One region of the Paenibacillus sp. V4I5 genome, then DNA from elsewhere that is predicted to be linked to it. Evidence: riboswitches for the same ligand, from Rfam matches in the RefSeq annotation. Region 1 holds a riboswitch; each other region holds the start of a gene.

Region 1 (3,123 bases):
CTTATGATGATGAGACTCATCGTGATTGCTCCATAAGAAAGAGAAGGCAGGGACTGTGATGAGCAGACTCCCCCCCGGTTTTAATTTTCCAGTCAATGCGTTAAGCGCCCCTATATCATCTTCAATATGCTCGAGCACATCCAAGAGAACAATCAGATCGAAGGATTCATCAGCTAATGGAACCTGATCCGGCAAGCTGCCGATATAGACGGATTTCCCGCTTTTGGATCTTGCAATTTCAGCTGCATCATGTTCCATTTCGAGGCCAATGACCTCGCAGCCTAATCGAGACAACATAGCCAAGTTTCCGCCGGTTCCACAGCCTGCATCCAGGATTTTGGAGTGAGGTCCGATGGACCGTAATTGCGATTGTAAAACGGTCTCGATAATGCTGCGCCGGCTGACAAACCACCAGTGCTCTTGCTCCATACGATCCATTTTCCAGTAAATTGTTTGTTCCATTTATTTAACTCCCTCCAGCCGAGGCAGTTCTTTATTATCATCCAAGCCTATTATGCTTTGAGTGAAATACAAAGGACGCCGTTTCGATTCGTTGTAGATTCGCCCCAGATACTCTCCGATGATTCCCAGTGTCGTAAGCTGAACCCCTCCAAGAAAGAGGACCGCCACCATTAAGGAGGGATATCCGGGCACTGCGTTGCCGTGGAGTAGGGTAGTTATGAATAAATAGCAGGCAAAAAGAATAGCGAACAAGGAGATGGCAAAGCCCAAATAAGTCGCCGCTTGCAAAGGTAGGAAAGTGAAGGATGTGATGCCTTCAACGGCAAAATTCCACAACTTCCAATAGTTGAACTTGGTCTTACCGGCAAATCGGGGCTCTCTGCGATAAGAGATGCTTGTCTGATTGAAGCCTACCCAACTGAAGAGGCCCTTCATGAAACGGTGCTGCTCACGAAGTTCTTTCAAGGCGTTGACGACCTTTCTGGACATTAACCGAAAATCACCCGTATCCTGGGGAATAGAGATGGGTGTCAGCCTTCGGATGAACCTGTAAAACAGATGCGCTGTGAGCTTCTTCATTGAAGTTTCGCCATCCCGCTTGGAGCGGGTGGCATAGACCACTTCATAACCTTCTTCCCACTTGGCCAATAGTTCTGGAATAACCTCTGGAGGGTCCTGCAAATCCGCATCAATGGGAATCACAGCATCGCCACGGCAATTGTCGAGGCCTGCCGTTAAAGCGATTTCCTTCCCGAAGTTGCGGGATAGATCAATAATTTTGATACGGCGATCCTTCTCACGAAATCCATGAAGCTTGTCCAGCGTATCATCCTTGCTTCCGTCATTAATAAAAACCATTTCATAATCATAACCGGTCTGATTCATAATGCGCGTGACTCTAAAGTAAAATTCCATGATGTTGGCGCTTTCGTTATAAACAGGTACAATGATCGAAACAAGAAGTCCCTTCATCGTTTTTCTCATGCAACCAACCCCCACTTTTCATCCTATTATGGGCAAATAAAAAAGCCCCTTTCACCAAAAAGGGGCATAAAACTCCCGCAGCTTTGGTAACTGGCTGGCATAGTGCACGGATGTGCACGTTAGCCCCTGTAGCTTTGCGTCCCCGGCTTTCACCGGATTTGCCTTGTTCATGTTCGCGAAAGATTCTTTCAAAAATCGATATATAACCTTATCATACGACATGTCGGGTTCTGGCAATATCCGACAGAAGGATTATTATTCTAGCGGTGTTGCGGTATAAATGAACTAGCTCTGCCCGGAATTGATTAGAGATTTAGAACTATACCGAATCAGGTCGCCTATAGATTTCTATTAAAATGGATGGATCAGGAATAACGATTACATAAGCAAAATAGGTATAATTGTTGTACAACCCGCATATCCATAATCAAAAGCATAAATAGCAGGCAAAGGTGCCTTAGGTCCAAGAACGATACGTCGTTCTCTGCACCTGGGCACCTTTTTGTTTTCATTCATTCGGGGTGAAGAGGTGAAAGGAGTGAAACAACAACCAATTCGAGCCATTCCGCTCGCTATTAGGATCATCCCTAATGTGGATGCCGGCTTGGCACTTCAGTTGGAATTGAAGCCGGGCATTCGCAGCCTCGGTCTGTTAACGTCCAGCATTGATGACGTGGGCTACACCGCTATCGATGAAGCAACGAAGCATGCAGTAGTCGAAGTGGTGTATGCTCGTTCATTTTATGCGGGATCAGGTCATGCTTCTGGACCGCTTTCAGGAGAATTTATTGGGATCATAGGCGGTGCATCGCCTGCCGAAGTGAGAAGCGGGTTAGATGCGGCTATCCAAGTGATGGAGACTGGAGCTTGTTTTTACGCCCTCAACGACGAGGGAACGCATGCTTACTATGCTCATGTTGTCTCCAGAACTGGTTCTTATCTGTCCAACTTAGCAGACATTCAAGAAGGAGAGCCTCTTGCTTATTTGATTGCTCCGCCACTCGAAGCCGTGTACGCACTCGATGCCGCACTGAAGGCGGCCGATGTGCGTATGTGCAAGTTTTATGGCCCTCCGACGGAGACGAACTTTGCGGGAGGATTACTAACAGGCAGTCAATCTGCTTGTACGGCAGCAGCAGAAGCGTTCGCAGAGGCTGTTCGAAGCATTGCTCGAGAGCCTAAGAAAATAGGGTAAAAAGAAGCGGGTGTTTACAAATGGATGGAAGATTGATGTCTTTGGGCATGATCGAAACTTACGGTCTGCCTGCCTTGATTGCAGCCGCAGACGCTGCAGCCAAAACGGCAGATGTGAAGGTAACGACTTATGAAAAAGTGGATGCCGGCATCGTAACGATCTATATTCTAGGCGATGTTGCAGCGGTCAAAGCTGCCGTGGATGCAGGTGCTGCAGAAGCGAAGAGAGTGGGCAAGCTGTTATCCACACATGTTATACCGCGACCGGATCCTTCTGTACACGCGATGATTCAGGAGGCTTGGGCAAAAAACCAGCCGAAAGATTCACCGAAGGAGGAACGCAATAAGGTTATCACGACGCCGGAAGTGAGTGCGCCGAATTGGAGCAAGATGAGCGTAGCACAGCTTAGAGAACTTGCGCATAATACGCCCCGATTCCCCATAACCGGTCGGGATATCCAATTGGTTAGTAAAGCCGAATTG
Region 2 (3,123 bases), 630 kb from region 1:
ACATCAATGGTCCAATCGATTTGCTTGGAATTAATACCCTGGGACACACCCGCTTTGCTTATTGTAGAAGTGACTGTGGGTTTGAAGTTGAGGTTAAACACCTGTTCTCCAGAATTAATCGGAATTGTAATAATTTGCGTGGTGCTTCCAGTAATCTGACTCTTATTGAATTGTGTGTTGAAGGTTAGAGTTCCTTGCACATTATTATAGCCTTCTATGAATTTATTAAATGTAATTAACACCCGATGGCTGTCTTTGTCGGCATAGAACGTTCCCACAAGATCATTACCCATCCTCAGTTCACCGTTGATGTGATTGAATAATAAAAATTGCTGCGGCAGTGTGAATGTAAATGTATCCCCGGCAAGGTAACCATGTCCGTTTGGCAAAGACCAGGTATAATCCAACTTCACTCTGGCACCTTGCTCGTAAACATTACCAGTCACCACTTCTCCTGCGCTGTTGTACACAGCCATCGTCACACTGTCGAGAATGTTGTTTGAAATTGTGTTTGCACTGGCCTTAGGCAAAAAGCCAATCCCGTAAATACTCTGCATAAAAATTAATAAGGTAATTAGCAGTGCACTCGTTTTTTTCTTCAACATCATTTCATACCTCCATTCATGGATCAATTTTTTATAGAGATTATTTATGTGTGCTACCTCCTATGACTTTGAAACAAAATGTATCATTATCAATGATATATGATACAAGATGTATTGTAAATATTGGGATTTATTGTTTTTCAACATGGAAAAGCACAAAAAAACCTGTTCTCAGCTATGAGATCAGGTTTCATCATTTCACTTAATATATTCTGGATATCTGATAATTAGAATCATTTTTTATGAGATCTATCGTTTCACCGGCTTGTATATGAACAGCGTCATACGTGGTATCGATCGTCACCCATTCCTTACTTTCCTTTAGGAAGACTTGATTCCACGCATGATAAGTATCTGGCGCATGACTTTCATACCCCATAACCAGACGAGTAGGAATCCCCTCGCTTCTTGCCATTGCCGCAAAAGTAGCTGCAAAGTCATAACAAATTCCGTTGGACGCTGCGTAGACCATATCCAGATTAGGTACGTAACTATCTGCTACCGTTTGGGGCTTTTCATAATCATACTGAAAATGTGTCGTGATATATCCATAAATAGCTCTTATTTTGTCGATATCTTTTTCTTTATCTCCAACTAATTGCCTAGCCTCAACGACCGCCTTCGATTCATTGTCCCAATCGATCAACGGAATGGACTGCAGAAATACGGCATTCTCGTCTTCCATTTCTAACTCTATTTGTTCTTGCGTAACAACTTTATATTTATTAGCTCCTATGGACTCTCCAATCAGTACTTTATACTGTCCGTTTCCAAGCTGCAAAGGGTACTGACCCCCTTCTTCGAAGGTGTAGTCATATTTGATATTTTCTCTCATGATTCGAACGAGAACTTTGGTTTTCTTGTTCTTATCGTTTGAATAATGAACCGAGATAATTCCTTTATTCAGAGCATCTTTATCTATCATGGATGGATTGGAAGCTGCAAATATCCCTTGTGGAGCAAGTGTAAATAGAAAACCTGCGATGATTGTTCGTATAATTGGCTTTTTAAACAAAAATAAATCCCCTTTCAGTAACTGGCTGCCAACTTAGTTCGGCTAAGGAAGGCCCTTTAGTTTTGCGTCTCTAGTTTTCGCTAGATTTGCCTTTATCGGAGGAACTCACCGACTCCCTATAATCACTATAGTGCAATCTTAACATAGGCTTGTCTCTCTGAATAGACAAAATATTACATTTTATTCCTTTGATTGCACCATGATTCCCTTAATGGCAATACGATGAGTAGGATTTTCCATAGGATGACAAGTTATTAGCGTAATCTCCCGATCTTTGCCGTTGCCTTTCAGCACCCAGACATCCTCTGGGAGGACATACTGTTTGTCCACAACTTTGTAGATATGCGTTTTGCTCCCTGTATTCACTTCTATGAAATCCCCTTCGGTGACCTCATCTAATCTATTAAAATTTTTCCCGTAAGTCAGGTTTCGATGACCCGCAATGGCATAATTGCCAACAGCGCCTGCTTTGCCTGTATTGGCAATACTAGCAACGGAAATCTTCAAATTATTCACGGTTGCATCTGTCAGTATAGGGAGCTTCAGATTAATTTTATCGATAATAAGGACACCCTCTGTATTCTTCTGCGGCAAAGTTACAGGCTTCGGTGTCGTTTTCATAGCCAAAGGGCTTGGCTGGCTGCTCGGCTGGCTGCTTGTCGGCAGAGCTTCCACTGCGGGACTGGAAGAAGGCACGACCAACCCTGCATCTGTCTCCTCCTCGATGTCAGAGGCTGTCTGATCCATATCTTGCAGATTTTCCTGCCATTGTTTCAAAATTTTGTTCTGCTGATAGCTCTCATAACGATCGTTTAACGTTGGATAGAGAAAAATGATAATCCCAAGAACGATAAATAACAGTGATAGCTTTTTTCTAATCACTAGTGGTACCACCTTTCTCTTCGATCTCATGCACCGAGGACTGTCTGAGCATGCTTAACATCATATAAAGCCCTGGCAACTTAGATTTATCGAAATCGCCAGATTTAGCATAATTAGTTAACAGACATATTTATAAGTTAATCATGCTTTGAATTCTAAGTGCAACCTATACGAAGTTAAAATTTTCCAGCTTAGAAATACGCAGCATTCGCTATGCTCTTAAGGGAATAACAGCACATAAAAAAGCCATAACAGCAAATGAGCTGTTATGGCTTCTATATCTCCATTAACTAACCGTCTTCGGACGCTCCATTCGCGTAATTCCTGGCCAGCGGAATGTAGCCCACTCGGGCTGCCGCTTCTCAATTCGTGCCACAACGACGGTCATATCATCTTGAATTTCGCCATGATGATGGCGGAAAATTCTTTCTAATAAACAGTCCGCAAAATCCTGCGGCATCGTGGTATCAATTTCCTGAATCATCCGCTTCATCCACATCTCTTTGTTTACCGCATGTCCCGGCGCATCGTAGATACCGTCTGTCATCATGACAAGGATATCACCCGATTGGAGTGGAATCGAGACCAGATCAACATCAATCTCGCTCAGGATGCCGACAG
Region 3 (3,123 bases), 1.1 Mb from region 1:
GGCTTCTTGTGGTTGTGCTAGCTCCAGATGTGATCGTACCCTCATTGATGAGGACACAACACAACTTACGTCCTAGCTTAGAACATTGGAAATACATAACGAACTAGGAAATACAGAACACCGAAGATGATGACGATGTAAGCCGCATATTTGATGAAAGTAGAAGCAACTAAACTGGAATCCGATTTTTTCTCCACATGGCGTTCTTCGATATCGATATTGCGAGGCTGCGTCGACATTTGAATCACTCCTTTGAAGTTGTATTGCTATGTAATACCCTGCTGGGCATGAAGTGAAACATAGGATAAAGCTATACCAATATTATTTTCGTACAGGCGGGCAGAGTTGTGCTACAATAATCTTTAAAACTTTAATAGCACAATGTGGAGAAAGGAAGTAAGAGAAAATGGTTGTTTCCAGTAAAGTAGGTTTGGAAGATATTATTAGGGCCAATCATGTGCTCAGCAGGGTGATCGAACCATCGCCTTTGCAACGCAATGAGCTGCTCTCTAACTTGTATGAATGCAACGTTTATCTTAAACGTGAAGATATGCAAATTGTTCGTTCTTTCAAAATTCGCGGAGCGTATAACGTGATCCAAAGTTTAACACCGGAGGAACGCGAAGCGGGTGTCGTGTGTGCGAGCGCCGGCAATCATGCGCAGGGTGTGGCTTATTCCTGTAAACAGCTTGGTATTGAAGGAAAAATCTTCATGCCAACGACAACGCCTAGACAAAAGATTTCCCAAGTTAAGCTATTTGGCGGATCTTTTGTTGAAGTTATTCTCACAGGTGATTCATTCGATGATTCGTCTAACCATGCCAAAGCCTACTGTGCTCAAGAGAATAAGGTGTTCATACACCCCTTCGATGATGTCCGTACGATTGCCGGGCAAGGCACAGTTGGCCTCGAGATTTTGAATCAAATGCCCGAATCTCCTGATTTCATCTTCGCAACAATTGGTGGTGGTGGCCTTGCAGCGGGAGTTGCGACGTATGTGGATAGTGTTTCTCCACGTACACGTATTATCGGTGTTGAGCCAGAAGGCGCGGCAAGTATGACGGAAGCGCTCAAGCAGGGGAAGGTCGTGACCTTATCTACGATTGAGAAGTTTGTAGACGGCGCAGCTGTAAAGCAGGTCGGCGAGCTTACCTTTGACATTTGCAAAGAAAAGCTGGAGGATATCGTAATTGTTCCTTCCGGCAAGGAATGTACAACCATTCTGGAGCTTTACAACAATAACGCGATTGTCATTGAGCCCGCTGGCGCACTCCCGGTTTCAGCACTTGATACCTATCGGGAGCAGATTCGCGGTAAGAATGTAGTCTGCATCATCAGCGGCGGCAACAATGACATTGACCGTATGCAGCAGATTAAAGAAAGATCACTCGTGTATGAAGGCTTGAAGCACTACTTTATTCTTAATTTTCCGCAGCGTGCTGGGGCATTGCGCGAATTTCTAGAAGAAGTCTTAGGACCCACAGACGACATTACCCGATTTGAGTATACGAAAAAAAATAACAGGGACGATGCTCCGGCGCTGGTCGGCATTGAGCTCAAAAATAAAGATGATTATGAGGGGCTTATTGAGCGCCTATCCCAGAAGGATTATGGCTATATAGAAATAAATAAGGATCCCAAGCTCTTTAATTTGCTTATTTAAGGAAAATTAGCCAAATGCGGAATGGATATGATATAGTTAATTAGTCCCATGAATTCCCTTAATATCGTAAAGGCAAACTTATCGAAAGGTAAGGACGCAAAGCTGCAGGTCTAAGGTTGCCTTTGCAACAATGATGGCTGGGCTGCCGACAGGTTGCAGTTTACCTAGACAGGTACACCTACGGCTATTCCGATTCGGAATAGCCTTTTTTCTCATATCAGATAAGGAGGTTCAAGAATGAAAGGCATACTTTCTAAGTGGATACAGCATATGAAAGCGCAAACGTTGGTCTATCTGGGCGTGCTGGGCTTCTTTTTGTTGACCATTAATCTACTTGCTGCTTCTTCTTTCTCCTTTTCGCCTTACGTTTTCATTAGTATGCTTGTTCAAGCACTAATCTGTCTATTTTTTGCGAAGAGTGTAGGGCAACTGCTTCTTACTAGTAGAGAGCAGGAAGAAAAGAGCAAACAACTAGCCTTTCTGGCGTATCACGATACATTGACAGGATTACCCAATCGCCGATTGTTTAATGACCGACTGGAGCGGGCACTCCTGCATGCGCAACGCAATGAACAGCTGGCGGCTGTTATGTTCTTGGACATGGACCGATTCAAGGATGTCAACGATTCATTAGGTCATGCTTATGGTGATCGTTTAATTCGCCTTGCAGCAGAACGTTTGCTGAGCTGCCTGCGGGGGTCGGATACGGTGTACCGACAAGGTGGCGACGAGTTTACTATTTTACTAGAATCTTTTGCAAAGCCTGAAGATGCAAGAGTTGTAGCTTCCCGAATTCAAATGGCTCTGGAAGAGCCTTTTATCCTAGATGGAATGCCTGTAACCATAACAGCTAGTATTGGGATAGCATTGTATCCGTTAGACGGTATGCTGCCTGAGCAGCTCATGGCGTATGCAGATGAAGCGATGTATACGGCCAAAAACAGAGGACATAACCAGTTCCAATTCTATGCTTCTGACATCGATGCCATGGTGAAGAGCAAAGCTCACATGGAGAAAGAGCTTCGATCGGCCTTAGACAACAATCGGTTTGAAATCCTATATCAGCCTCAATATGAAATAACAAACCGGAAATTAATCGGAATGGAAGCGATCATTCATTGGAGCAAGGGAGACGCCCTCCTCGCATCCAGTATGGATTGGAAGAAAGCGGCCGAGGAAATGGGGTTCATGTTACCCATCGGGAAATGGGCTGTACGAACGGCATGCAGACAGATGAGAATCTGGCAGGATGAGGGCTACGCACCGCTGAGAATGACCCTAGCCGTAACGGCTTCACAGTTTAAAGATGAGCATTTTATTGAGGAAATTGCCGTTGTTTTGAAAGAGACAGGTATAGATCCGATGTTGGTGGAACTGGACCTTACGGAAAGTATCACATCTTCCAATGTACAAGAGGCTAGCGAGAAATTGATTATGCTGAAGAAGTTCGGTGTACGTAT
Region 4 (3,123 bases), 5.3 Mb from region 1:
ATTGAAGGCGATATTGTCTCGATCTTCCACACAGGCTGTGCGATGGTTGTAACGACGGGTTATCCGTATTCGGCTCACAAAGCGACCTATATTCATAATCTGTTCCAGAACGGCGCAGCGACCCTCTCAGGAGTTGTGGAGATGTTCTGGGAGCGCAAGCGACGTGGCGAGCTCGACCATTTGGGTTTGAAGGACGATTTCACCTTCGTGATGATCACTGGTGACGGCGGAATGGATATCGGCATGGGACCAGCAATCGGAGCGGCTTTGCGCAATCATAAAATGATTATTCTCGAGTACGATAACGAGGGATACATGAATACGGGTGCGCAGTTGTCTTATTCGACGCCAATGGGTCATCGTACATCGACTTCGAACGTTGGGAAGCACCAAGGTGGTAAAGTGTTCCATCACAAGGATACCGCCCAAATTATGGCCGCTACCCATATTCCGTATGTATTTACGGGGTCGGAAGCGTATCCGCAGGATCTTGTGAAGAAAGCCGCGAAAGCACAATGGTACGCTCAAAATGAGGGATTGGTATATGGAAAAATTCTCATTGCCTGTCCGCTGAACTGGCTGTCGGATGACCAGGAAGGCTCCAATATCGTTGGAGCTGCGGTAGACTCCTGCTTCTTCCCGCTCTATGAAGTGGAACACGGGGTTACATCCATCACATATAACCCAGAGGATAAGAGCAAGAAGATACCACTATCGGATTGGCTCAAGACGATGGGGAAAACGAAGCATATGACGAAGCCTGAATATGAGGGTTCCCTGAAATCATTCGAAACGGAAGTCGAGCGTCGTTGGAATATGTTAAAAGCCAAGCATGAGAATGCTTATTTATAAGTCGTCATCATAAAAAATGAAGGCACATTCACCTCCGTGGTGAACGTGCCTTTTTATCGGAGGAATGAAAATGCCCTATGTGTTGCAGCACAAAATATCGCAGCAGATTTTCACATGCACACTTGTCAATCACTACGGTTTAGCCTATTATGGCGTTAAATTTTGGCCGGATTTAGAAGAGGCTGAGCAGCAGTTTCCTGCTTTTCTGCACAACATAGGGGAAATGGAGCCGGATGCTTGGCAGGTGACTGAGCTCGAGGAAGGGGAAATGAAGCTCTGCAATGTGAAGTTGAAAAATGATCCTAATTTACAAGTGTTTTGGACACATACACGAAAACTGGAAGTCCGTAAACTGGAAAAATAAACCTTAGCGTCAATAGGTACGCAGACACTATGATATCGACAAAGAATCGCAACCTTTCGCCTATATTCGTGAAGAACCCCCTCAAACTATAATAAGATGCGAAAGAAAAAATTAACATCACAACGAAATGGCAAACCGAGCGAAAGCTAGGGACGCAAAGCTTTAGGGGCTCTCGTGCCAAAGGTACAGTGCTAGCCAGCTGCCGAATGCGATAGGACCCATCTACAAGAAGAGGATGACCCAGCTGAGGCAAACGGGTCATCCTTTTTTCGATGTAGAGGAGGTGTCAGGTTCAAATAATCCATTTCGCCAGTTCGGTTTTACGTGACTCAAACGCAGCAAGAGCGATATCAACCTATGGAGGTAGAGACGATGAGAAAATGGACGATGGTTATCGGAATGCTTGTTTTAGCGCTTACTTTTGTAGTCCCTGCAGCCATTCAGGCAGAAGAGGGGGTAACAACAAAGGCTCAAATTGTTTCGGGGGTAAGCTTCAGAGATCAAGCTAGTACTTCAAGCAATGTTATACGTTTATTGAAAACAAACGAAATTGTTACCGTCACAGACTATGTAACGACGAATTGGTATAAAATCAAGGATGCGCAGGGCGTAAGCGGCTATGTTTCGACGAATAGCAGATACATAAAAATAACTAGTAATGCGGAAATCATCTATGGCGTAAACTTTCGTACACTTCCAGCAACCGAGCCCGGCTCCAAGATTATTCGAATGCTTAGTAAAGGGGAAGACGTCCTCGTTATAGCAAAAGTCAACGACAGTTGGTATCAAATTCAAGACGCCAATGGAACTAACGGGTATGTAAGCACAAATAGTAAATACATAAGCACGGATTTCTCTGTCATCAAACCCAATCTACCTCTCGCTGAAGAAATTGAAGCTGTTATTGCAGCTGGCCAAGTTTACTTAGGCACACCTTATGAGTTTGGTTCGGTACGCAATGACACCACGACCTTTGATTGCTCGGATTTCATTCAAACGATGTTCTGGGATGCTCTAAGATTCTCCGTACCAAGCGATTCACAGGCACAAGGCAACTATGTTAAATCGTTAGGTCCTGTAATTCAGGAGTGGACAAATTTGAAACGTGGAGATCTGATGTTCTTCAGCAGCTACAAAGGGAGTAGAGAATCAGATTATGATAACGTGAACGTTCTTACAGAGCCGATCACGCATGTTGGACTTTATTTAGGAAATGGGAATATGCTGCATACGTATTCTGTCGAATCCGGCGGAGTTCGCACAGATACGATCGCTGGGAAGCAATGGGAAAATCGATTTTTGTTCGGCGGCAGTGTTTTACGATAAGTGATGGTTCGATCATAGGAGTTTTGCCATATACTATAGATAGGGGCGGATGCAGCTTCAGCATCCGCTTCTTCCTCATTCTAAGAAGAAAGGAAGAACCTTATCTTTGAAACCTTTGACGACGACCCAGCCACTGGAATTTCGGAACACAACGGAAAGAGGACTTAACCTAGATACCGTACACGAGCGTATTCTACAATTCATGCGTCACGACCCCGTAGCAACCTACAAATTTATTATTGGTACGGATTGTCAGGTACACACAGGTCATACGAAATTCATTACCGGTGTAGTTATCCAGCGGTTAGGAAAAGGAGCGTGGGCGTGTTATCGTCAAGTCATCGTTCATCGGGCCCTGCATTCGATTAAGGAAAAACTTTCGATGGAAACTGCTTTGAGTGAAGAGATTGCCATGTATTTTGATGAGTCTAAGCGACAGGATATGGAAAACATTATTCTTCCACATCTGTATCAAGGTGCTTCCTTCGACATGTTTATTCATATTGATGCTGGTGACGATGAGAATAAAAACAGGACTGCTAAATTCGTCCAAGAAATGGTGCGGAGAGTGGAATCTGTTG

The links. Region 1 has a riboswitch for cyclic di-GMP ahead of QFZ78_RS26870 (glycosyltransferase family 2 protein). Riboswitches for the same ligand answer to the same signal wherever they lie in the genome.
Region 2: another riboswitch for cyclic di-GMP. It lies ahead of QFZ78_RS24075 (transglutaminase-like domain-containing protein); the one in region 1 lies ahead of QFZ78_RS26870 (glycosyltransferase family 2 protein).
Region 3: another riboswitch for cyclic di-GMP. It lies ahead of QFZ78_RS21845 (putative bifunctional diguanylate cyclase/phosphodiesterase); the one in region 1 lies ahead of QFZ78_RS26870 (glycosyltransferase family 2 protein).
Region 4: another riboswitch for cyclic di-GMP. It lies ahead of QFZ78_RS02790 (C40 family peptidase); the one in region 1 lies ahead of QFZ78_RS26870 (glycosyltransferase family 2 protein).

What each region holds. Positions count from the first base shown of each region.
Region 1 covers NZ_JAUSZB010000002.1:5,471,838-5,474,960, forward strand. The annotation lists gene QFZ78_RS26865 (class I SAM-dependent methyltransferase) at 1-462, opposite strand, end outside; gene QFZ78_RS26870 (glycosyltransferase family 2 protein) at 463-1,446, opposite strand; cyclic di-GMP riboswitch class I at 1,529-1,619, opposite strand; gene eutL (ethanolamine utilization microcompartment protein EutL) at 1,985-2,641, shown strand; gene QFZ78_RS26880 (BMC domain-containing protein) at 2,662-3,123, shown strand, end outside.
Region 2 covers NZ_JAUSZB010000002.1:4,839,885-4,843,007, reverse strand. The annotation lists gene QFZ78_RS24080 (collagen binding domain-containing protein) at 1-608, opposite strand, end outside; gene QFZ78_RS24075 (transglutaminase-like domain-containing protein) at 808-1,620, opposite strand; cyclic di-GMP riboswitch class I at 1,634-1,721, opposite strand; gene QFZ78_RS24070 (class D sortase) at 1,801-2,502, opposite strand; gene spoIIE (stage II sporulation protein E) at 2,789-3,123, opposite strand, start outside.
Region 3 covers NZ_JAUSZB010000002.1:4,357,768-4,360,890, reverse strand. The annotation lists gene QFZ78_RS21855 (hypothetical protein) at 78-239, opposite strand; gene ilvA (threonine ammonia-lyase IlvA) at 407-1,663, shown strand; cyclic di-GMP riboswitch class I at 1,725-1,813, shown strand; gene QFZ78_RS21845 (putative bifunctional diguanylate cyclase/phosphodiesterase) at 1,901-3,123, shown strand, end outside.
Region 4 covers NZ_JAUSZB010000002.1:202,201-205,323, forward strand. The annotation lists gene QFZ78_RS02780 (thiamine pyrophosphate-dependent enzyme) at 1-852, shown strand, start outside; gene QFZ78_RS02785 (hypothetical protein) at 923-1,216, shown strand; cyclic di-GMP riboswitch class I at 1,336-1,423, shown strand; gene QFZ78_RS02790 (C40 family peptidase) at 1,589-2,542, shown strand; gene QFZ78_RS02795 (ribonuclease H-like YkuK family protein) at 2,649-3,123, shown strand, end outside.